2 regions of the Streptococcus dentapri genome follow, and region 1 is predicted to be linked to the other one. Evidence: predicted binding sites of a transcription regulator. Region 1 holds the regulator's gene; the other holds the start of a gene.

Evidence for each region. The regulator HrcA, encoded in region 1, represses chaperone genes, less so after heat shock. The targets are predictions, from matches to a motif close to TTAGCACTCNNNNNNNNNGAGTGCTAA.
Region 2: ACFOSE_RS07805 (ATP-dependent Clp protease ATP-binding subunit) is a predicted target of HrcA. The motif match lies at 7,885-7,911, and genes of this name have one in related genera.

Annotation. Positions count from the first base shown of each region.
Region 1 covers NZ_JBHSAC010000042.1:7,474-18,517, forward strand. Annotated here, with positions in the region: gene ACFOSE_RS04725 (mechanosensitive ion channel family protein) at 1-273, shown strand, start outside; gene ACFOSE_RS04730 (TIGR01440 family protein) at 308-871, opposite strand; gene ACFOSE_RS04735 (ECF transporter S component) at 880-1,350, opposite strand; gene ACFOSE_RS04740 (bifunctional hydroxymethylpyrimidine kinase/phosphomethylpyrimidine kinase) at 1,337-2,104, opposite strand; gene truA (tRNA pseudouridine(38-40) synthase TruA) at 2,091-2,846, opposite strand; gene dnaJ (molecular chaperone DnaJ) at 2,940-4,079, opposite strand; gene dnaK (molecular chaperone DnaK) at 4,634-6,460, opposite strand; gene grpE (nucleotide exchange factor GrpE) at 6,711-7,265, opposite strand; gene hrcA (heat-inducible transcriptional repressor HrcA) at 7,281-8,315, opposite strand; gene ACFOSE_RS04770 (glycoside hydrolase family 73 protein) at 8,792-9,376, opposite strand; gene ACFOSE_RS04775 (M15 family metallopeptidase) at 9,373-10,128, opposite strand; gene ACFOSE_RS04780 (histidine phosphatase family protein) at 10,115-10,816, opposite strand; gene ACFOSE_RS04785 (PFL family protein) at 10,902-11,044, opposite strand, start outside.
Region 2 covers NZ_JBHSAC010000065.1:297-11,340, reverse strand. Annotated here, with positions in the region: partial or broken gene ACFOSE_RS07850 (NAD(P)H-hydrate dehydratase) at 1-656, opposite strand, end outside; gene ACFOSE_RS07845 (bifunctional methylenetetrahydrofolate dehydrogenase/methenyltetrahydrofolate cyclohydrolase) at 653-1,510, opposite strand; gene ACFOSE_RS07840 (FeoB-associated Cys-rich membrane protein) at 1,599-1,745, opposite strand; gene feoB (ferrous iron transport protein B) at 1,760-3,913, opposite strand; gene ACFOSE_RS07830 (ferrous iron transport protein A) at 3,926-4,396, opposite strand; gene ACFOSE_RS07825 (amino acid ABC transporter ATP-binding protein) at 4,897-5,631, opposite strand; gene ACFOSE_RS07820 (amino acid ABC transporter permease) at 5,631-6,314, opposite strand; gene ACFOSE_RS07815 (DUF1797 family protein) at 6,488-6,718, opposite strand; gene argF (ornithine carbamoyltransferase) at 6,813-7,787, opposite strand; gene ACFOSE_RS07805 (ATP-dependent Clp protease ATP-binding subunit) at 8,019-10,289, shown strand; gene ACFOSE_RS07800 (NUDIX hydrolase) at 10,411-10,863, shown strand; gene ACFOSE_RS07795 (DUF1827 family protein) at 10,930-11,044, shown strand, end outside.

The sequences.
Region 1 (11,044 bases):
ACCAACCTCGACCGAATCACACAGATCATTAAAGAGGTCAACGATCGAGAAATTCCCAATTGTCCTGAAGTGACTGGCCTTCCAAACATTCTAGGACCACGCAATGCCATCAATGGACAGTTTGTATTTCGGGTGAATATTTTTGTCCAGAGCGGGGAACAACAGAATATCTATTCAAAATTCTACCGTCTCTATCAAGAGGCTCTTTTGCAAGAAGGGATTACCCTCCCAACACCGAGTGCTAACGCTATAATGCCAACAAAAAAGGTCTGAATTTTCATACTCAGACCTTTTTAGCAGTCAATTCTTAAAATTTACGAATAGGATCTTCCTTATATTTTGCCCGGGCCCCACCAATTAACCTAGGACGGCTGGCTAGAGCAGTTACATGCGCTCCCCCTAATTCCCTCTGAATAGGAATCAGCGGCACCTGAACACGTTTAACGTGCATGCCAATCGAAGTGTCTCCAATATCCAAACCAGCATGAGCGACTAGCTCTTCAACTTCAACCGGATTTTCCATAAACTTAAAAGCAGCTAATTGTCCACTACCTCCGGCATGCAGACTAGGTAAGACATTAACTATTTCTAAATCTTTTTGCTCAGCAACGACTTCTTCAATGACCAAAGCACGATTAAGATGTTCACAGCCTTGAACAGCCAGATGAATACTACGTTTTAGAGTCTCCCTCAAAACGACTCCAACAATTGCTTCTCCAATTTCAGTACTGGAATTTTTACCAATAATCCCTCCAGCAACTTCACTGGACGATAACCCTAACACAAAAATTTGTCCAGCTTTTATAGCTGATCGTTCAATAATATCAGTAGTAATCGCTCTTACTTGTTCTTTCAACACCTCTAAATCCATACAACACCTCATCTTCTAGGAAAAACTCTTGTAAAGGCTCGGTAAAAACTAAAGCCCAAAACGAGACCCAAAGTATTCTGGCAAAAATTGCCCCATATACCAGCAATAGCTCCACCCCAACCATAACCTAAAGCAAAAGCTGCCAAAATATAAACCACAATCATAATCACAGAGGCTAAAAGCAAGCCTAAAAGACGACCTTTCCCCTGCCAACCCGCAAAGTAGCCTTGTGCACCATGTGCTAATAAACTAAAAACCATATATTGAGGATAACCTAAATACAAATCCAAGAGAAAAGCCGACAATCCTCCGACAATTGCCCCACGACGACTTCCCAGCAGAAAGGATGTGAAAAAGATTCCCGTATCCAAGAGAGTCAGAAATCCGGTTGGCGTTGGCACATGAATGAGCCCTAAAACGAGACTCAATCCTGTCATAAGAGCTAATAAGGTTAAATCCTTGGTATCAATCTTCTGCATAATGTTGATTCACCCCATATTGGTCTGAATGTAAAATCGCTTGGTAAACAAAGTTCTTGGCTGCTTTGACCGCCTGAAAGACAGGCGCTCCTAAAACTAGTTGACTGGCAATAGCCGATGCAAAGGTACAGCCCGCCCCTACATTATTTTCTTTAAGTAGCGGATATGAAAGAACTTCAAATTTTTCCCCATCATAAAAAACATCCAAGGCCTGATCTGAATCTAGACGTTCTCCCCCCTTAACAACAACGGTTTTAGCTCCCAGGTTATGGAGGATCTTGGCAGCCTCTTTCAAGTCGTCCAGAGTCTTTATTGATTTTTCCGTCAATAACTCTGCCTCTGTTAAATTTGGGGTAATAATAGTGACATAAGGGAAAAATTTCAATAACTCATCTCTAAGGACACTGACCTCTATATCATGATTTTCTTTGCAGACCAGAACCGGATCTAGCACCACAGGAATATCTTGATTTTTCTTGACAAAATCCAGCGCTAATGTGGCAACAGCTAAATTAGGCAATAAGCCCAGCTTGATCCCTGAAAAATCAACCGTTTTCAAACTGTTGAGCTGGTTTTTAAAAACTTGATCATTGGTCGCGAAGACTTCAAAACCTTGATTTGTCACGGCCGTTAAACAAGTAACCGCCACAAACCCCCTAAGACCATTGATAGTGTAGGTATTGAGATCGGCATAGAGCCCACCCCCACTAAAAATATCATTCCCAGAAATGGCTAGAATATTATAAGCTGTCACGATAAATTACCTCCTTAAGATAGAGCCCATTACCCGCAGCTGTCGGTCCAGCTAAATTACGATCACGAGCTTCCAGGACCGCCTGAATTTGACTGACGGGCATTCGACCATTACCAATTTTTAAAAGCGTACCAACCATGTTACGAATTTGTTTATAGAGAAAACCTGTTCCTGAGAAAGTAAAGATAAGAAATCCTGTCTTGATATCCACTTCTACACTTGCGTGAGTGATGGTCCTAACCTTATTTTTTACCGATGTTCCTGCAGCGGTAAAACCAGTAAAATCATGCTCTCCCAGCAAATCTTTAATTGCCTCCTGTATAAGCTCTACATTAACTGGATAGGGATAATGGGTAGCGTAGTAGCGCATCATAGGATTTTTAGGACGACCGATATCCACTAAAAATTCATAGGTTTTATTATGCTTATTATAACGCGCATGAAAGTCATCAGATACCTGTTCGATACTGATGACATCAATATCTTCTGGTGACTGCGTATCCAAACCAAAACGCAGTTTTTCCTCATCGCGTACTTGGGGGAGATCAAAATGAACCACCTGACCATAAGCATGAACTCCACTATCTGTACGTCCCGCACCATGTACCTGAACAGGTTGACCACTGTTTAATTTTTGTAAAGTCTTTTCTAACTCTTCCTGAACTGAACGTCCTTGTGACTGCCTCTGAAAGCCCACGAAAAGCGTCCCATCGTAGGAAATAACCGCCTTATATCTTACCATGTTTTCATTCTAGCATTTTCCCAAAGTTGAAACCAGAGAAAAATAAGAAATCTGTCCCCAGACAAAAAGGTCAGAGCATTTACTCTGACCTTTTTATTCCCCTTCAAAGGCATCTTTAACTTTGTCAAAAAAGCCTTTTTTCTTTGGTTGGATATTATTTTCACCACTGGCTGCTGCCAAGTTTAGCAGAGCCTCCTTTTGAGCATCGTTCAATTTGGTTGGTGTCACCACCTTGACCGTGACATGCTGGTCGCCTTGACTACCTCCTCGCAAACGCGGAGCCCCCTTGCCTTTCAGACGAAAAATTTTACCTGTTTGGGTTCCTTCAGGTATAGTCAACTCAACATCACCATGAACAGTTGGAACTTCAACCGTATCACCAAGAGCTGCTTGAGCAAAGCTGATATTCAAAGTGTAATAAATAGTTGAACCATCGCGTTCAAATTCTTTACTTGGAAGAACATTGATGATAACAAACAAATCACCATAAGGACCGCCGTTAAAACCAGCTTCCCCTTGACCTTGAAGACGAATCTGTTGTCCTGTCTCAACCCCTGCTGGAACCTTGACAGAGACCTTATGAGATTTCTTTTCATGCCCTGTTCCCTGGCAGGTTGAACATGGATCTTTGATTTCTTTACCAGTACCATGACAGACATCACAGGTTACTTGACGACGCATCATACCAAGTGGCGTTTGAGTATCTACATTGATAACACCTTGACCGTGACAACGACTACAAGTTACTGGGCTAGTCCCCGGTTTAGCTCCCGTCCCTTGGCAGGTATGACATTCAGATTCGCGATTATAGGTAATGTCTTTTTCAGTACCGAAAATAGCTTCTTTAAATTTTAAATTCAGTCGATACTGTAAATCATCTCCTTGGCGCGGAGCACTAGGATTTCGACTGGTACCACCGCCACCAAAGAAGCTTGAAAAGATGTCTTCAAAACCGCCAAAATCAGCACCGTCGAAGCCACCAAAGCCTCCAGCACCACCGCCAAAGCCGGCATTTGCACCATCTGGACCGTATTGATCGTAGGCAGCACGTTTTTGCTCATCACTCAATGTTTCATAGGCTTCTTGAATGTCCTTATATTTGTCTTCAGCACCAGGTTCCTTGTTGATATCCGGATGGTACTTTTTAGACATTTTACGATAAGCTCTTTTAATTTCATCTTGAGAGGCATTTTTAGAGACCCCTAGACGATCATAATATTCTTGATTGTTCATATAAGATACCAAGCCCGTAAAGAAGCAAAGTGAGAATAGGAAATCAACAGCAAATCTTGATTTTCTAAATGATTTATCTTTTCACACCGCTTTTAGGGCAGGTTCATCTCCTTTCGTATGATACTAAGGGCGTTAAACGGATACAGTCATCTATGAAACGTGACGAAGACGCTTACGTCTAGGAATCAGTTATCCTTTTGACACAATCCGCAACCCGTGTTCAGTTATGAACACTTTTTCTTTCAGTTAATTTTTTCTAAGAATTGAAGGACCGATCATTCCCAAATTCATACCCTCATCAAATTTACTTGACTTTTTAGATATGAGTAGAGGGTTATTCCCTCTTTATGGAAAAACAGAGGCTGGTTTAACAACCTCTGAATCTCTATGATTTTAGCAAGTCTGACGACCAGATTTTTGAGCTAGGGAGATAGCAAACAGACTTCTTTCCCTATTATCCAAATAGCCTGACTTGCAAGGATGCAGTGATTGATTGAGTAGAAGCAAGACAACGAAATCAATTTTCTCCAAAATTACCGATTTCTGTCTTGTTCTCATTTTTCGGTGAAATCTCCATCTACAACGTCATCATCCTTATTTGAGCTTGCATCCGCTGCACCTTCAGCGCCGCCTGCCGCTTGTTGCTCAGCCGCTGCTTGTTCATAAAGTTTAACAGCCAAAGCTTGTGCTTTTTCGTTAAGAGCTTCAAGTTTCGCCTTCATGTCATCAAGGTTACCTGATTCTTGAGCAGCTTTCAATTCATCAAGAGCTGCTTGAGCCGCATCACGTTCAGCATCAAATCCTTTACCTTCTGTTTCTTTGATGGTTTTTTCTGTCGCAAAGATTGCTTGGTCAACTTCGTTTTTGAGGTCAACTTCTTCTTTACGTTTAGCATCAGCATCAGCATTAGCTTCAGCATCTTTCATCATACGATCAATCTCTTCTTCACTGAGACCATCGTTAGATTTGATAACAATATGTTGTTCCTTTTGTGTACCAAGATCTTTTGCTTTAACAGAAACGATACCATTTTTATCGATATCAAAGGTGACTTCGATTTGTGGTACACCACGAGGAGCCGCAGGAATATCTGTTAATTGGAAACGACCAAGTGTCTTATTATCCGCTGCCATTGGGCGTTCACCTTGAAGAACATGGATATCAACGGCTGGCTGGTTATCAGCAGCTGTAGAGAAGACTTGTGATTTAGAAGTTGGAATGGTTGTGTTACGATCAATTAATTTTGTGAAGACTCCACCCATGGTTTCAATACCAAGTGACAATGGTGTGATATCAAGAAGGACAACGTCTTTAACATCACCAGTGATAACACCACCTTGGATAGCGGCACCCATAGCTACCACTTCATCAGGGTTAACAGATTTATTTGGTTCTTTACCAGTTTCAGCTTTAACGGCTTCAACAACAGCAGGGATACGAGTAGATCCACCAACAAGGATAACTTCATCAATTTCTGACAAGGATAAGTCCGCGTCTGAAAGAGCTTGGCGCACAGGTGTTTTTGTACGTTCCACAAGGTCGCGAGTTAAATCATCAAATTTAGCGCGCGTCAGAGAAAGTTCCAAGTGAAGCGGGCCAGCATCCCCAGCAGTGATAAATGGTAAGCTGATTTGTGTTTGTGTCACACCTGAAAGATCTTTTTTAGCCTTTTCAGCCGCATCTTTCAAACGTTGCAAAGCCATCTTATCATTTGAGAGGTCAACACCATTTTCTTTCTTAAACTCATCTACCAAGTAATCAATGATTTTTTGGTCAAAGTCATCACCACCGAGTTTGTTGTCACCAGCTGTTGCTAATACATCAAAAACACCATCACCCAATTCAAGGATTGACACGTCAAATGTACCACCACCAAGGTCGAATACTAGGATTTTTTCATCCTTGTCAGTCTTGTCAAGACCATAAGCAAGGGCTGCTGCTGTCGGTTCATTGACAATACGTTCTACTTCAAGACCAGCAATCTTACCAGCATCCTTAGTTGCTTGGCGCTGAGCATCATTGAAGTAAGCTGGCACTGTGATAACCGCTTTATCAACTTTTTCACCTAGATAATCTTCTGCATAACCTTTGATATATTGCAGAATCATAGCTGAAATTTCTTGTGGGGTATACTCTTTACCATTGGCAGAAACTTTTTCAGATGTTCCCATTTTTGATTTAATTGAGATAACTGTATCTGGATTTGTTACTGCTTGGCGTTTAGCTGCATCCCCAACAATGATTTCACCATTTTTGAAAGAAACAACAGATGGTGTTGTACGGTTCCCTTCTGGATTTGCAATGATTTTACTTTCCGTTCCCTCAAGAACTGCAACTGCTGAGTTAGTTGTACCTAAGTCAATACCAATAATTTTAGACATAATTAAGATACCAAGAACCACTAGAAAACGATAGAATTTTAGGAACCTGCCTATAAAATCAAGATTTCATAGGTAAGTTCTCTAAATTTCGAGTTTTCGGTTCGGGTTCAATTCCTTTCGATTTTTAAAATTAATTTAGTTAAGTATAGTTTCGAGACATTTCGGTCGGACTTTTGCGAGCTATTCGCTTCTTTATTTTTAATTATAGTTTAACGTCATTGCGGACAAGATTTTTATAAATATTTGTAAGTTAGTTATAAACCACTACCATAGCCGGACGTAATAAGCGGTCATGTAATTGATAGCCCTTTTGGAAGACCTCTGCTATGCTATCAGCCGGATGAGCATCATCAGCTGGTAGAGTCTGAACTGCCATGTGGAAATTGGGGTCAAAATTTTCAACCTCAACCTCTTCAACGCCCTCTTCTTTGAGAGCTTGAATCAGACTATCGTAAGTCATCTCGAGCCCTTTTTTGACCTCATCAGTCAAGCCATCTACACTCAAAGCACGCTCCAAGTTATCTAAACTTGGTAGAATGGCTTTTGCCAGATCTTGTGAACAATAGCGCTGCAGTTGTTGTCGCTCTTCATTAGCACGACGCTGGATGTTTTGCATCTCAGCATGAGCACGTAAGTATTTATTTTCAAAATCTTCTGCACGTTCCAAAGCTTGCGCTAACTCTTCATTTTTTTTAGTTTCAGTATCCTGCTCAGCCATTTCAACCTCTGCCTCTTCAACCTGGCTAGCAGTCTCTTTTTCTAGCTCTTTATCGAGCTTATCCTTTTTATCTTTTTTTTCAGACATGGTGCCTCCTTTTTTTTAATTTACTTCATAGTGATTGCTACTCAAATAACGGTAAAAATCTGCTAATTTCATTGTTAAAACGCGACTGATAATATTGAGCAAACCCATTGTACGCTGATAATCAATCGTTACTGGTCCCATCAGACTTAAACTCCCAAAACCTCGATAAGGAATCAAAAACTTGTAAGAGAGCTGCGTCAATGAAACTAATCCTTCCTTAGTTTCATCAGCCAATCGGATATTGTAGGTTTCGTGCTCTTTAAATTGACTACGAATCTCCAGAGCTAACTCCTGTCCATTATCAAATAAGCGATAGGTTTCAAGATCCGAATACTTGAGAAGATTTTCTTTACCAGCCAAGAACAGTTTCTCAACAAACATTTCCCTAAAGATATGTTCAAATAATTCCAAAACATTATCAGTTGTTTTAAAATAGCGCTGCACAATCTGAGGAATCTCTGTTCGGATACGATAATGAATCTCGATAACCGTCTGGTTTAAAAAACGCTCACGGACAAGCTGACTAAGTATCGTTAAATCCTCGTCGAGGAAACTTTTGGGGATGGCAAACTGACTCACGACAAGATTAGAATCGTCAAAAGTCATTACAGCTAAAGCGTCGTGCTGACTAAGTTTAACGATGTCAAAAGCAGTCAAGCGCTGGCTACTAGGTTCGACATCTAAAGTAACCGCCGTACAGCCTGTCAATTTTGACAAAACATCACTGGCTTTTTGAAGTAAATCCTCTAATTTAAAAAACTCAAAATCAAAGGCTTTAATAACCTGATAAACATCCGCTTCATCTATACGATCGAGATTTAACAGATGATTCACATAATATTGAAAACCTTGACGACTAGGTAAGCGTCCACTTGAAGTGTGAGCCTTTTCTAACAAACCAATCTTCTCCAAGTCTGCCATATCATTGCGAATGGTGGCGCTACTAGAAGAGATATAGTTTTGCAAAACCTTTGAACCAACCGGCTCATGAGTCTCAGTAAACAACTCAATAATGATGGATAAAATATCATTCTGACGTTGCGTAATCATCATAAACCTCCTGAACAAAAGATTGCTTTAGCACTCTATCGATTAGACTGCTAATTTATATTCCTATTATACCCTTTAAAAATTCCTTGTCAAGAGAAAAAATAATTTTTTTAGCACTCTTTTAAAAGAGTGCTAATTTTGTCTATAAGATCTCAGATTTTTTAAAATATTTAAAAAGCAGTAAAGAAGACTTACTCTGAACTGCCTCTTGTCAAGTGGAGGATAAATAATAAAAGATTAAGAAACGGCCTTGTTCCCCATTTCAAGAGAAACAAGGTTGTTGTGCTTCTCTTGAAAATAGAAAATATTGATTCTTATAAAAATAGCACAGCTTAATAACTTCTAATTTATCTTCTACGAATGCCTTCCTAGGTTTTGGCAGATGAAACTCCCCTTACAGTTTCTAATGAATTTCTGTTTTTTTTCATTGTCCACTATAAGGGGAGTATATCAATCTGGGTTTCTCTATCACCTCTTTATTTATCATACTTAGTCAGATTGTGCTGTTGAATGACTGAGATGAGTTCATCCGCATAGTTAGTATCACTTCTAACACCAGCTTTTTGCAGTGCTCTAGCAGCTGTGACATAGTCTTCAGCTGTTGCCAAACTATTGTAAAGCTGCTTGCCCCACATACCAGACTTGATTTCTGCCACATAATCATAGAGACTGTCCTGCCAATCAGTATAAACAGCATAAGGTTGCTTGATTGTAAGCGGCTGACCATTTTCATACGATTGGGTCTTCAAGGCAATCTTTGGTTGGCCAACTTGAGCAACTGTACCTGTATAATTATTGTACCGAGCCGCCAATAAATTGGAGCCATAATCTGATGACAAAGAAGCATGAGCAATGATGATCGATGCTTTGATCCCATAAGAGTCCGATAATTTTTGAGCCAGAGGGGCTATTTCTTTGATAAAAGACCCTTGAGTATAAGCCGTAGATACTTTAGTATCTACACTTTTAGTACGCATATTTAATAATAGTGGCAAAATGATGATGGCCAAAAATAAGCCAAAAACCATTAGAAAAGGCCGAAGTTTTAGCCTTGATCTCATTGATTATTCTCCTTTAATAAAACAACATACTCTTCCAAACTCAAGTTATGCTCCGTCATATACCTAGCCGATGCCTTCCCAACATAACGGAAGTGCCAATCTTCATAGCCTACACCGGTATAGTCACTTTTATCTTCCTGAAAACGCAGGACAAAACCATACTTAGGAGCAATTTCTTTTAGCTGTTCAACAACACTAGCATCACTCTCATTAAGGCTGTCAACAGTGCTCATATCAATCGCTAAACCAGTTTGATGTTCACTGGCACCAGCTGGCTGTGAATAGGTCTTAACTTTTTCTTCGGCTTCTTCCTCACTAAGGCTTGAATCTTGACCCATTTCCTGTTGAACATAGTTGTCAAAGAGTTCCTTTTGGTACTCGACAGTACGATAACCAGAAATTAAGTGTTCTCGACTATCGATCTCTTGTGCAGCAGCCAAAAAATCTTTGACATCCTCTTCAATTCGAGCGTCAACCGGTTTACCATCCACATAAGCTAAATCTGGATTTAATTCCTTAGTAATATTATCACGATTAACCAAAATTAAGTTCCAATCATCGGAAGAAACGTTTGGTAAATCAGATATTTCAGAACTTTTACTTTGTGAAGATGATTTAAAACCCTGCCCATTTTTTGTCGCAACTGTTTTTACCACCTTATTTTCATCTCCCTTATGGAAAAAAGCATAACCACAAATAAAAACTAAAACAATAATAAGGAGGACAAGGACAGTTTTTCTACGCTCTCTCATGCACTTCCTCTTCTAAAATTTTTCGACCCTTTTGGCGATAGGACATATCACCGATAGCATCAATATGAAATTGACCATCCTCATAAGTCACCTGACAAATGCTACCATTATCCAAAGCTAAACTGCGAGGAAGACTAGGATCAATCAGTCCCATTAAAGTCCCAATCGTCATCCCATGACTAACTACAATAGCATCGCCGCCACCATGACTCTCCACTTCCTTAGCAATATCTGTAAAACCAGATAGAATGCGATTTCGCAAAACTTCCCAAGACTCTGCCCAACCAGCGGTATCAACAGCTATAATGGCATCCGCCATATCCTTATAGGCTAACTCCTCAACAGGTTTATCAAAAACACGGGGTAGAACACCGTTAAAGAGTTCCGCATCATAACCTCCATCAAGACTACCAAAACACCACTCCCGGATGCGCTTGTCGCGCTTATAAGGAATATTTTCTTGAGCTAACTCCCGCAAGATAATCTCCATAGTCTGCAAAGTACGCCCGCTGTCACTAGAATAGGCCGCAACAAAGTGTAGACCCGCGGCCTTTAAACCCAAGCCCAGCTCTTCAATCCCACGTTCTCCTTCTTGAGTGAGAGGGGTATCAGACCAGCCTTGAGCACGCCCAATGGTGTTGAACATCGTCTTACCGTGACGCGCAATAAATAATCTCGTTTTAATCATAACAAAGCCCTCTTCGGATTTTCTTATTATTATAACAAATTTGCGCAAATTAAAACACTTATCAAATCAATAAGTGTCTGATGCATTAATTCTTAAAACTATGAATTGGGGCTGGAATTTGACCGCCACGCGCAATAAAGTCTACTGATGAATTTTTATTGACTGACATGACAGGGGCACTGCCCAAAAGGCCGCCAAATTCAATCATATCCCCTTCTTTACCTTTAG
Region 2 (11,044 bases), on a different contig from region 1:
AAGGTATCTCCCATACCACCAGTTGCCTGATAGGGACCTCCTACTTGAATTTGACCGACTTTCTTATCCTGATAAATCTTGGTTTGATAGGATTTAGCAACTAGTACCGTTCCTTTAGGGAACTTCCCCAAAGCAGCCTGAGTTCGCTCTTGGTTTTGTTCAGAAATGGCAAGGCCCGATAATCGCTCCCACTCTTTTTGGTGGGGCGTCAGAATGATCTTAGCAGTCGGCCAAGAAATCCTTTATTTTTGCGACAATAAATCCAAGGCCGAACCGTCAATGACTAAAGTCTGATTAGAGCTGGCTGTAGCCAGCAGTAAATCCAGCGTTCCTTGCGCTAATGGGCTCTTTCCTAACCCAGGCCCAATTAAAATGAGGTCGGCAGCCTGCATTTGTTGGATGAGTTGCTCTCGCTCTGCCATATCAAAGGCCATGGCTTCCGGTAGGTGGGAATGCAGGGCAGTAATGTTAGAGCTATCAGTAGCCACTGTAACTAAACCGGCACCACTATTGACTGCAGCCAGAGCTGACATGATGATGGCACCACCGTAGGGGTAAAGGCCGCCGATTAGAAGCAGACGCCCAAAAGTCCCCTTATGACTGTTAAGAGGACGAGGTTGAATAATTTTTTGCGCTAGATGCTCATCAATAATCATAATTCTACACTTCTTAAGGCTGCTTGATAAGTTTGCTCCAAAAGCATGGTAATGGTCATAGGACCAACACCACCGGGAACAGGGGTGATTAGATTAGCAAGAGGAGCCACTCGCTCAAAGTTGACATCCCCTATCAATTTACCATTGTCATCACGATTCATACCGACATCAATGACAACTCCTCCTTCTTTAACGAAATCCTCTGTCACAAAATTAGCCTGACCGATAGCAACAATCAGGATATCAGCGCGCTTACAAACACTAGCAAGATGGCGCGTACGGGAATGCGTCAGAGTAACCGTTGCATTTTTATCTAGGAGCAATTGGGCCATGGGCTTACCGACAATGTTTGAACGACCAATGATGACGACATTCTTCCCTTCCAAATCAACTTCATATTCATGTAATATTTCCATGATACCAGCGGGCGTGCAGGGAACCATGAGTGGACGCCCCGACCAGAGGTGACCAGTATTCATTGGATGGAAGCCATCCACATCCTTATGTGGATCAATAGCCAAAATAACACGTTTATCATTGATATGACTAGGTAGCGGAAGCTGAACCAAGATTCCATGATAGGAGGGATCTTGATTATATTTGGCAATGATCTCCAAGAGCTCCTCTTCGCTGATAGAATCAGATAAACGGACCGTCTCACTTTTAAATCCTGCCGTAAGCGCCGAGCGTTCTTTATTACGAACGTAGATCTGACTTGCAGGATTATCGCCAACAAGAATCACTACCAAGCCTGGGACAATCCCATGCTCAATCTCCAGTTTTTTGACCTTTTCAGCTAATTGCAGTTGCATTTTTTGGGCCAAAGCTTTACCATCAATTAATTTTTCTGCCATAACATCTCTCTTTTTATTATCTATTTCTTCTATTATATCAAAAAAGCTCAGGAAAGGCTTCCTGAGTTGATTTTTACGACTTTAAATTTTAATCTAACTTCTTTGCGTGCTGCATTTCATCCTTAATAGGACAAGCGCAATCGCAATCTCCACAAGACCCTTTCTGCTTAATATAGTGCCGTATTCCCATCAACACTGCTAAAATAATTAAAGTTGCTATAATAATCGTTGACATCTTATAACCTCCTCTTATTGTCCTTGGGCTAAAGGTAAATTTTCCAAGGTGATAACTTCATCTTTTATGCGACGAGGCTTTCTCGCAATAAAGTAGATGACTAAAGCGCTCAACAGTAGAGCTAGAGCTGTCCAAATCGAAAATTCCTCACCATAGAAAAGCACTAAACCAAGCTGGTAAATTACCAGACTCACCAGATAGGCGATCCCTGTTTGGAAACCAATAGCCAGCAAGGTCCATTTGAGATTGCCCATTTCACGTCTAATCGCTCCAATAGCAGCAAAACAAGGAGCACAGAGTAGATTAAAGGTCAAAAAGGAGTAGGCGGCTAGGGCCGTATAATCTCTCTGAAGACTGAGCCAAAGCGAATGACTGGTTTCAGTGGCATTCGGATTATGATAGAGGATTCCGAAGGTCGCAACAACCGTTTCTTTAGCAGCCAGACCAGTGATTGCCGCCACCGTCGCCTCCCAATTTCCGAAACCAAGCGGTATAAATACCCAAGCCAAGAGCCGACCGAGATCGGCCAAGATACTATTTTCTGTCGGAACAGCCTGCAACATAAAGTTATAAGAACTCATGAACCAGATGATAACGGTCAAACTGAAGATGATGGTACCCGCACGCTTGACAAAACTCTTAGCCTTATCAAAAGCATAACGCAAAACGGCATTGATTTTGGGCAGATGATAGCTTGGTAGTTCCATGATAAAGGGACTAGTATAGCCACCTAAAAAACAGGTTTTCTTCAGGGCAATTCCAGATAAGATGATGGCCAGCATTCCCATGAAATAGGTACTTGGAGCAATCCAGGGATTGTCTGGGAAGAAAGCCCCAGCAATCAAGGCGATAATCGATAATTTAGCCGAACAAGGCATGAAAGTCGTCGTCATAATCGTGATTCGACGATCCCTTTCATTTTCAATAGTACGGCTGGCCATAATTCCAGGAACCCCACAGCCGGTTGAAATCAGCATAGGAATAAATGATTTGCCAGACAGACCAAAACGCCTGAAAATACGATCCATCACAAAGGCAATTCGGCTCATATAACCAATATCTTCCAAAATTCCCAGACAGATGAAGAGAACAAAAATCTGGGGTAAAAAGCCTAAGACAGTTCCTACACCTGCAACGATTCCATCCACTATCAGGGCCTGGAGCCAATCTTCTACTTTTAAGGTTTCCAAGAGCCCCCTAACAACATCAGGAACATATTGACCAAAGAGGACATCATTGACCCAATCCGTTCCCATGGTTCCTACAGTTTGGATAGAGAGGTAATAAACCATCATCATGACTGCAGCAAAGATAGGTAGGGCTAAAATACGATTAGTCACCACCCTATCAATTTTATCAGACAGGGTCATTTTAAAATCATCTTCTTGACTTTGAGCCATTTGACTGACGCGTTCAATGAAAGCATAACGCTGATTGATGACGATGGATTCAGAGTCCTCTGTAAAGACCTCCTCTGTAATCTTAATAATCTCATCAATTTCTTTTTCTTGAAAAGAAGACAGGTTTACCTCTTCTTGTACCAAACGATCGCGTTCAAAGAGCTTAATGGCATAAAAGCGGCTAGAGTCAGCTGGTACAGTTTGCCCCAAAACATCAATAATTTGAGCAAGGGCTGCTTCAAACTTGGCATCATAAGTAGGATATTGAATCTGATCAACACTAGCTTTGGTTGTTTGGCTGGCTTTCTTCACAGCCTTATCAACACCGGTATTTTTCAAAGCACTAGTGGCAAGAACTGGAACTCCTAGCTGATAGGCAAGCTTTTCACTGCTGATTGCTTTCCCTCGACGCTTAAGAATATCACTCATATTCAAAGCAAGAGTCACAGGAATCCCTGTTTCAATCAATTGCGTCGTTAGATAGAGATTGCGCTCCAGATTTGTTGCATCAACAACATTCAAAATAGCATCACTCTGATTACTCAACAAATAATCACGCGCTATCTTTTCCTCAGGACTATAAGGAGACAGAGAATAAATCCCTGGCAAATCCTGAACGCTCACACCTTTAAGCTTTTTTACCTGACCGCTCTTACGTTCAACCGTAACGCCGGGCCAGTTTCCTACATATTGATTGGTACCAGTTAGGAGATTAAACAAACTGGTTTTTCCACTGTTGGGATTTCCAATAAGGGCTATTTCAGTCATTTTGCTTCCTTTCTAGTCATCCATTTTAACAACACTAATCATCTGGGCTTCCGATTTTCTCAAAGTCAGCTCATAACCACGTAGACAAATCTCAATCGGATCACCTAAAGGAGCTACTTTTCTTAGGTAGATTTTGGTATGCCGTGTCAGCCCCATATCCATCAAACGACGCTTGGTTTCATTCATGGCATAAATATTCTCAATGTAGGCTGCTTCTCCTACCTCTAGCTCAGACAAGGGAAGAGCCCGCACCTGATCTTCTTCTCCACTTTCACGAACATCAATATTAGCCAAAATAGAAGCATCCAGCGCGAGCCGATTCGATTTTAAGAGAATGATAGCGCTCATTTTTGTCTTGGAAATGACCTCAAGATGACTTCCAATTTTCACTCCTAGATTTGAAAGATGTCGCACACTATCTGCTGGTAAATTGATACTAGCAATTTGATAAGGAATATTGGTTTTGGCTTCTTGTAAAATCAATATGCAATCTCCTTTTAATCGATGTTACTAAGAATCTCTTGCCCTCATTATAGCACACAAATGGCCTGAATTTTAGGGATTTTAAAAGATTGGAATCATTCCAAAAAATAGTTATTTGGGCATGAAAAAAGCCAAGTTGTTTTGGCTTCTTATATCTATATTTATATCTCCTTGATAACTGAATTAGAATGATTCTTTGACTTATCTCTATAATAAAGATGATCTTGTGCTTTTAGCAAGTTGATAACTATAATATTGTGCAAACTATTAATAATGCTTATTTCTTTTACAGATCTATTAACTGACAAATAGACAATCTGGCCTATTAGGCTCAAAATAATAAGAGTATTAATATAGTCATATTTTTTCCTTTTTCTCTAAAGCAATCCATAAGTAAAATGTAAAAAAGAAGAGCAGACCAAACCCAAAAAATCGAAAATTTTTGGCTTCTTGTCCCACTCTCTTCATCTATCTAATTAATTCATAAATGCTATAAATTTTTATAGCACTTTTCCTAAGAAATCTTTAGTCCGTTCTTCCTTGGTCTCTTCAAAGACCTGTTTAGGGCTACCTTCTTCAACGATGACACCACCATCCATAAAGATGACGCGATCAGCTACTTCACGAGCGAAGCCCATTTCATGCGTTACAATAACCATGGTCATCCCTGACTTGGCTAAGTCTTGAATAACAGCCAAAACTTCTCCAACCATCTCAGGGTCAAGAGCTGACGTAGGTTCGTCAAACAAGAGAACATCCGGATCCATAGCCAAACCACGAGCAATGGCGATACGCTGTTGCTGACCACCTGAAAGACTAGTTGGATTAGTCTTAGCCTTGTCTTTCAAGCCCACTTTTTCTAGGAGCGAATAGGCCTTTTTCTCAGCCTGAGCTTTTGACATCCCCTTGACCTTGATGGGAGATAAGGTAATATTCTCTAAAACAGTCATATTAGGAAAAAGATTGAATTGTTGGAAAACCATCCCCATCTTTTCGCGCATTTTGAAAATATCATTTTTCTTATCTGTGATATCAACACCTTCAAAACTGATGGTCCCCTTAGTGGGAACTTCCAGCAAATTCATAGCGCGCAGGAAGGTCGATTTACCAGATCCTGAAGGACCGATGATGGCAACGACTTCTCCTTTTTGAATATCTAAATCAATTCCTTTGAGAACTTCATTTTTACCAAAATATTTATGCAGATTTTTAATACTAATCATTGTATCTGTCATTATTTTTGTCCTTTCCCAAGATGATTCTCAAGTAGCTTTTGACCACCGGTTAAAATAGTCGTCAACATGAGGTAGTAGAACGCTGCGAACAAGAGTGGTTCTAATGGAATATAAGTTGTTGTCAAGACCGTTTGGGCACCGTTCCAGAGTTCCATAATTCCAATTGTTTGAAGCAGAGAACTATCCTTGATGATTGTAATAAATTCATTACCCAGAGCTGGTAAAATATTTTTGAAAGCTTGTGGAAGAACAACATAACGCATGGTCTTAAAAGGTTTGATTCCTAAAGAATAAGCGGCTTCTGTCTGTCCCTTGGGAACAGCTTCAATTCCTGCGCGAACAATTTCGGAAATATAAGCACCACTATTCAAAGATAGAATAATAACTCCTGGAAGCAAACGAGAAAAGTCTAAATCAACAGTCCCAAAACCGATGACTGGCGCATCAGTAAAATCCATCCATAAAAAGGCAATCATAATCTGAACCACCATAGGTGTTCCTCGGAAGATCCATACGTACAGTCTAACCAACCAATCTAAAACCTTGATATTAGAACGTTTTGCTAGGGCTACCAGAATTCCCAAAATTGTCCCAAAAAAGACCACACAGAGTGAAATCATGATAGTAACAATAACACCATAGTTAAAGTAACCCCAATATTTAGGTAAAAATGAAAAATCCACTAGTTTTCTCCTTAAAATAATTCTTGTTTATTATAGCAAAAAATGCATAATAATACAAATCCAATTTATAATAAAAGATTCCACTGTCATAGACAAAACTAATTAGTTAAAAACGCTTACTGAGCTAAACCATATAAATAAACGCCGAGCTAAGCAATAGCTCGGCGTCTTTATTAGTAAAGAAGATCGTAAATTTCCATAGCAATCAAATCAATACTGTCAAAAGTGTAGGTTTCACGAGATTGAACATCACGCAAGGTAAACACTGGACCATTTTCAGGATCGTTAGCAAACGAAACTTCAGCGACAACAACTCCATCACGCTCAAAATTGCGTTTTAAATTGCCTTCGTCTGTTGTCATTAACTCAAGACGGTTAATGATTCTCACCAAATGTGACTCCATGTTAGTTTCTCCTATAATGTTTTAATCATCCTTATTTTATCATAAAGTAAGAAAATGGTATAGATGAAAGCCATAAATTGCTCTATTTTCTAAATTATTCCTCTTGGAAGGAATTGTACATAATGGCCTTGATAGAATGCATACGGTTCTCTGCTTCCTGAAAAATGATTGAACTGTATTTTTGGAAGACTTCATCTGTTATCTCCAATTCGCTATAACCGTATTTCTCATAAATGTCTTTACCAATTTCGGTATTCAAATCATGAAAAGCTGGAAGACAGTGCATAACAATCACATCAGGATTGCCGGTTAAACTAATCAGATTTTGATTGATCTGATAAGGTAGGAGTAAATCTATGCGCTCTTTAAAGTCAACTCCTTCTCCCATAGACACCCAGACATCTGTATAGATCATGTTGACCCCTTTAACGCCTGCAATATCATCGGTAATGGTTAAACTAGCACCAGTATTATGCTGATGAGCTAGATCAACAATATCTTTCTGGGGCTGCAGACTTTTTGGTGCAATGATGGTGCAGTTTACCCCAAGTATGGCCGAAGTTACTAAGAGCGAATTGGCCATATTATTACGACCGTCACCAATATAGGCAATACTAAGATCATCCAGACTACCAAATACCTCGGTCAAGGTAAGAAAATCAGCAATCATCTGAGTAGGATGCCAAGTATCCGTCAAACCGTTCCAAACCGGAACCCCTGAGTATTTGCTCAGAATTTCCACATCTTCCTGTTTAAAACCGCGGTACTCAATACCATCAAACATGCTACCTAAAACCTTGGCTGTATCTACTATTGATTCTTTTTTACCCAGCTGTATTTCCCCCGCCCCAAGATAGGTGACATTCATCCCCAGATCTTGGCCAGCCACAGTAAAGGCAGAGCGAGTACGAGTTGACGTTTTTTCAAAAATTAGGGCAATATTCTTTCCTTCTAAATATTTATGAGCTACCTTATCCTTTTTTAATTGCTTGAACTTAGCTGATAAAGCAAGCAAATTCAACAAGTCCTTCTTCGTAAAATCTATCTCTTTTAAAAATGATTTGACCATAAATTTCCTCTGTTTCCTGTATTTTTATACAGTTATTCTATAATATTTTATCAAATTGTCAAGAATAATCTGTATTTTATTCAAAAAAACACTTCTATTAGCACTCTCTTCTTCTTTCTGCTAAAATGTCAATCTTTTTACTTGATTTCTATAGTATGAGTGTTATAATAACATCATAGACTTTGACCTTTATTGACTATAGGTCAATAAGTCAAGATTGGAGGTTTTCCTATGTTATGTCAAAATTGTAAGCTAAATGATGCAAGCATACATCTCTATACAAATGTCAATGGGCAGCAAAAACAAATTGATCTCTGCCAAAATTGCTATCAAATTATGAAAGCAGATCCTGAAAATTTGCTCAATAATACTCAAACCAATCAATCAATGGACTCATTTTTTGATGATTTCTTTGGTGATTTGAATAATTTCCGAGCCTTTAATCAAGATCTCCCAAACTCCCCCCAAACACAAGCCGGCCACAACGGTGGAGATATGGGTAATAATGGTGGCGGTAACAATCGTCGTCGCAATCCCGAACAACAAGCTCCACAGCAGCCACAAGGCCTCTTAGAGGAGTTCGGTATCAATATCACCGATATTGCCCGCCGTGGGGATATCGACCCTGTTATCGGTCGCGATCAAGAAATCGTTCGAGTCATTGAAATCCTGAACCGTAGAACCAAAAACAATCCTGTCCTCATCGGTGAGCCTGGTGTTGGTAAAACAGCTGTTGTTGAAGGTCTAGCCCAAAAGATTGTTGACGGCAATGTTCCACAAAAATTGCAGGACAAGCAAGTCATTCGTCTGGATGTCGTCAGCTTGGTTCAAGGTACAGGTATCCGTGGCCAGTTTGAAGAACGCATGCAAAAATTGATGGAAGAAATTCGTCAACGTCAAGATGTTATTCTCTTTATTGATGAAATCCATGAAATCGTCGGTGCCGGTGGTACAACAGATGGCAGCATGGATGCAGGTAACATTTTAAAACCAGCCCTCGCTCGTGGCGAACTACAATTAGTCGGTGCTACTACGCTCAATGAATACCGCATCATTGAAAAAGATGCCGCCTTAGAACGTCGGATGCAACCGGTTAAGGTTGATGAGCCTTCTGTTGAAGAAACAATCACTATTTTACATGGTATTCAACCTAAATATCAGGACTACCACCATGTTAAATATACTGATGAAGCTATTGAAGCCGCTGCAATTCTTTCCAACCGTTACATTCAAGATCGATTCTTGCCTGACAAGGCCATCGATCTACTAGACGAAGCTGGTTCTCGGATGAATCTGACCTTAAATTTTGTGGATCCTAAAGAGATTGATAAGCGGCTGATTGAAGCTGAAAATCTCAAAGCTCAGGCAACACGAGAAGAAGACTTTGAAAAAGCTGCTTATTTCCGCGATCAAATTGCTAAATTTAAGGAAATGCAGTCCCAGCAACTGACCGAACAAGAAATTCCTATAATTACCGAAAAAAATATTGAAGCCATCGTAGAAGAAAAAACCAATATTCCAGTCGGTGATTTGAAAGAAAAGGAGCAATCACAACTGATCCATCTGGCCGATGACCTCAAGGCTCATGTCATCGGCCAAGATGCAGCCGTTGATAAGATTGCCAAGGCCATTCGCCGTAACCGTGTTGGCCTCGGTGCACCTAACCGGCCAATCGGTAGCTTCCTCTTTGTTGGTCCTACCGGTGTCGGTAAAACGGAACTTTCCAAACAGTTAGCTATCGAGCTCTTTGGTTCAGCCGATAACATGATTCGCTTTGACATGTCTGAATACATGGAAAAGCACGCGGTTGCTAAGCTAGTTGGTGCCCCTCCAGGATATGTCGGCTATGAAGAAGCCGGTCAGTTGACCGAGCAGGTTCGCCGTAATCCATATTCGCTCATCCTCTTGGATGAAGTTGAAAAAGCCCATCCAGATGTTATGCACATGTTCTTGCAGGTTCTTGATGATGGTCGCTTGACTGATGGGCAGGGGCGTACTGTCAGCTTCAAAGATACCATTATCATTATGACCTCAAATGCTGGTACCGGCAAGGCAGAAGCATCAGTTGGTTTCGGGGCAGTCCGTGAAGGTCGTACCAACTCTGTTCTTGGTGAGCTAAGTAATTTCTTCAGCCCAGAATTTATGAACCGCTTCGACGGTATTATCGAATTCCAAGCACTTAGCAAAGAAAATCTGCTCAACATTGTAAAACTTATGCTAGACGATGTTAATCAACGTCTAGCAACCAACGGACTTCACTTAGATGTCACAGATAAGGTAAAAGAAAAACTGGTTGACCTTGGTTATGATCCTAAGATGGGAGCTCGTCCTCTGCGACGGACCATTCAAGAATATATCGAAGATGCCATCACAGACTTCTATCTGGATAATCCAAATGAAAAAAATTTCAAAGCCGTTATGACTTCAAATGGGCATATCACCATCAAGACAGCCAAAAAATCGGAAGTTCTTCCCAAAGAAGAAACTTCCCTAGCGGAATAATGATAATAGGGCTAGGCAGGTGCCTATCCCTATTTATTATTGCTTCTTTCTTAAAATTAGTATCAAGATCTTGAAAGTTTGGTATAATAGAGGACAAGAAAGACAAAATTGAGGACATATTATGACACATCCGACATTCGGTGTAAAAATTAATAGCAAAGACTATGTCAGCCGTTATGGCGTTTATGCAGTTATTCCTAATCAAGATCAAACCCAAATCATTTTAGTTCAGGCTCCCAATGGAGCTTGGTTTCTGCCCGGTGGAGAAATTGAAGCTGGCGAGAATCATATGGAGGCTCTCACGCGCGAACTCCTTGAAGAACTCGGTTTCACAGCCCAAGTTGGAGTATTTTATGGGCAGGCTGATGAATACTTCTACTCCAGCCATCGTGATACCTATTTCTATAATCCTGCCTATATCTATGAAGTGACCAGCTATACTGAGGTAGACCAACCATTGGAAGATTTTAATAATCTGGCCTGGTTTTCTGTCGATCAAGCTATTGTTAAATTAAAGCGTGATAGTCACAAGTGGGGTATTGAGGAATGGAAAAAATCTCATAAAAAACGATAAGCGCTCGTTATTTTCACAAGAATCGTGCTATAATGTTAATATGCAAACCTGATAAGGAGGTTTTTCATGAGACTTATAAATACAACAAGCAGCCATCCCGGTCTTGTCCGCAACCAACTGCGCAATACTGATGCTAAGTTGGTAGAAGTCTATTCGGCTGGGAATAGTGATGTTATTTTTT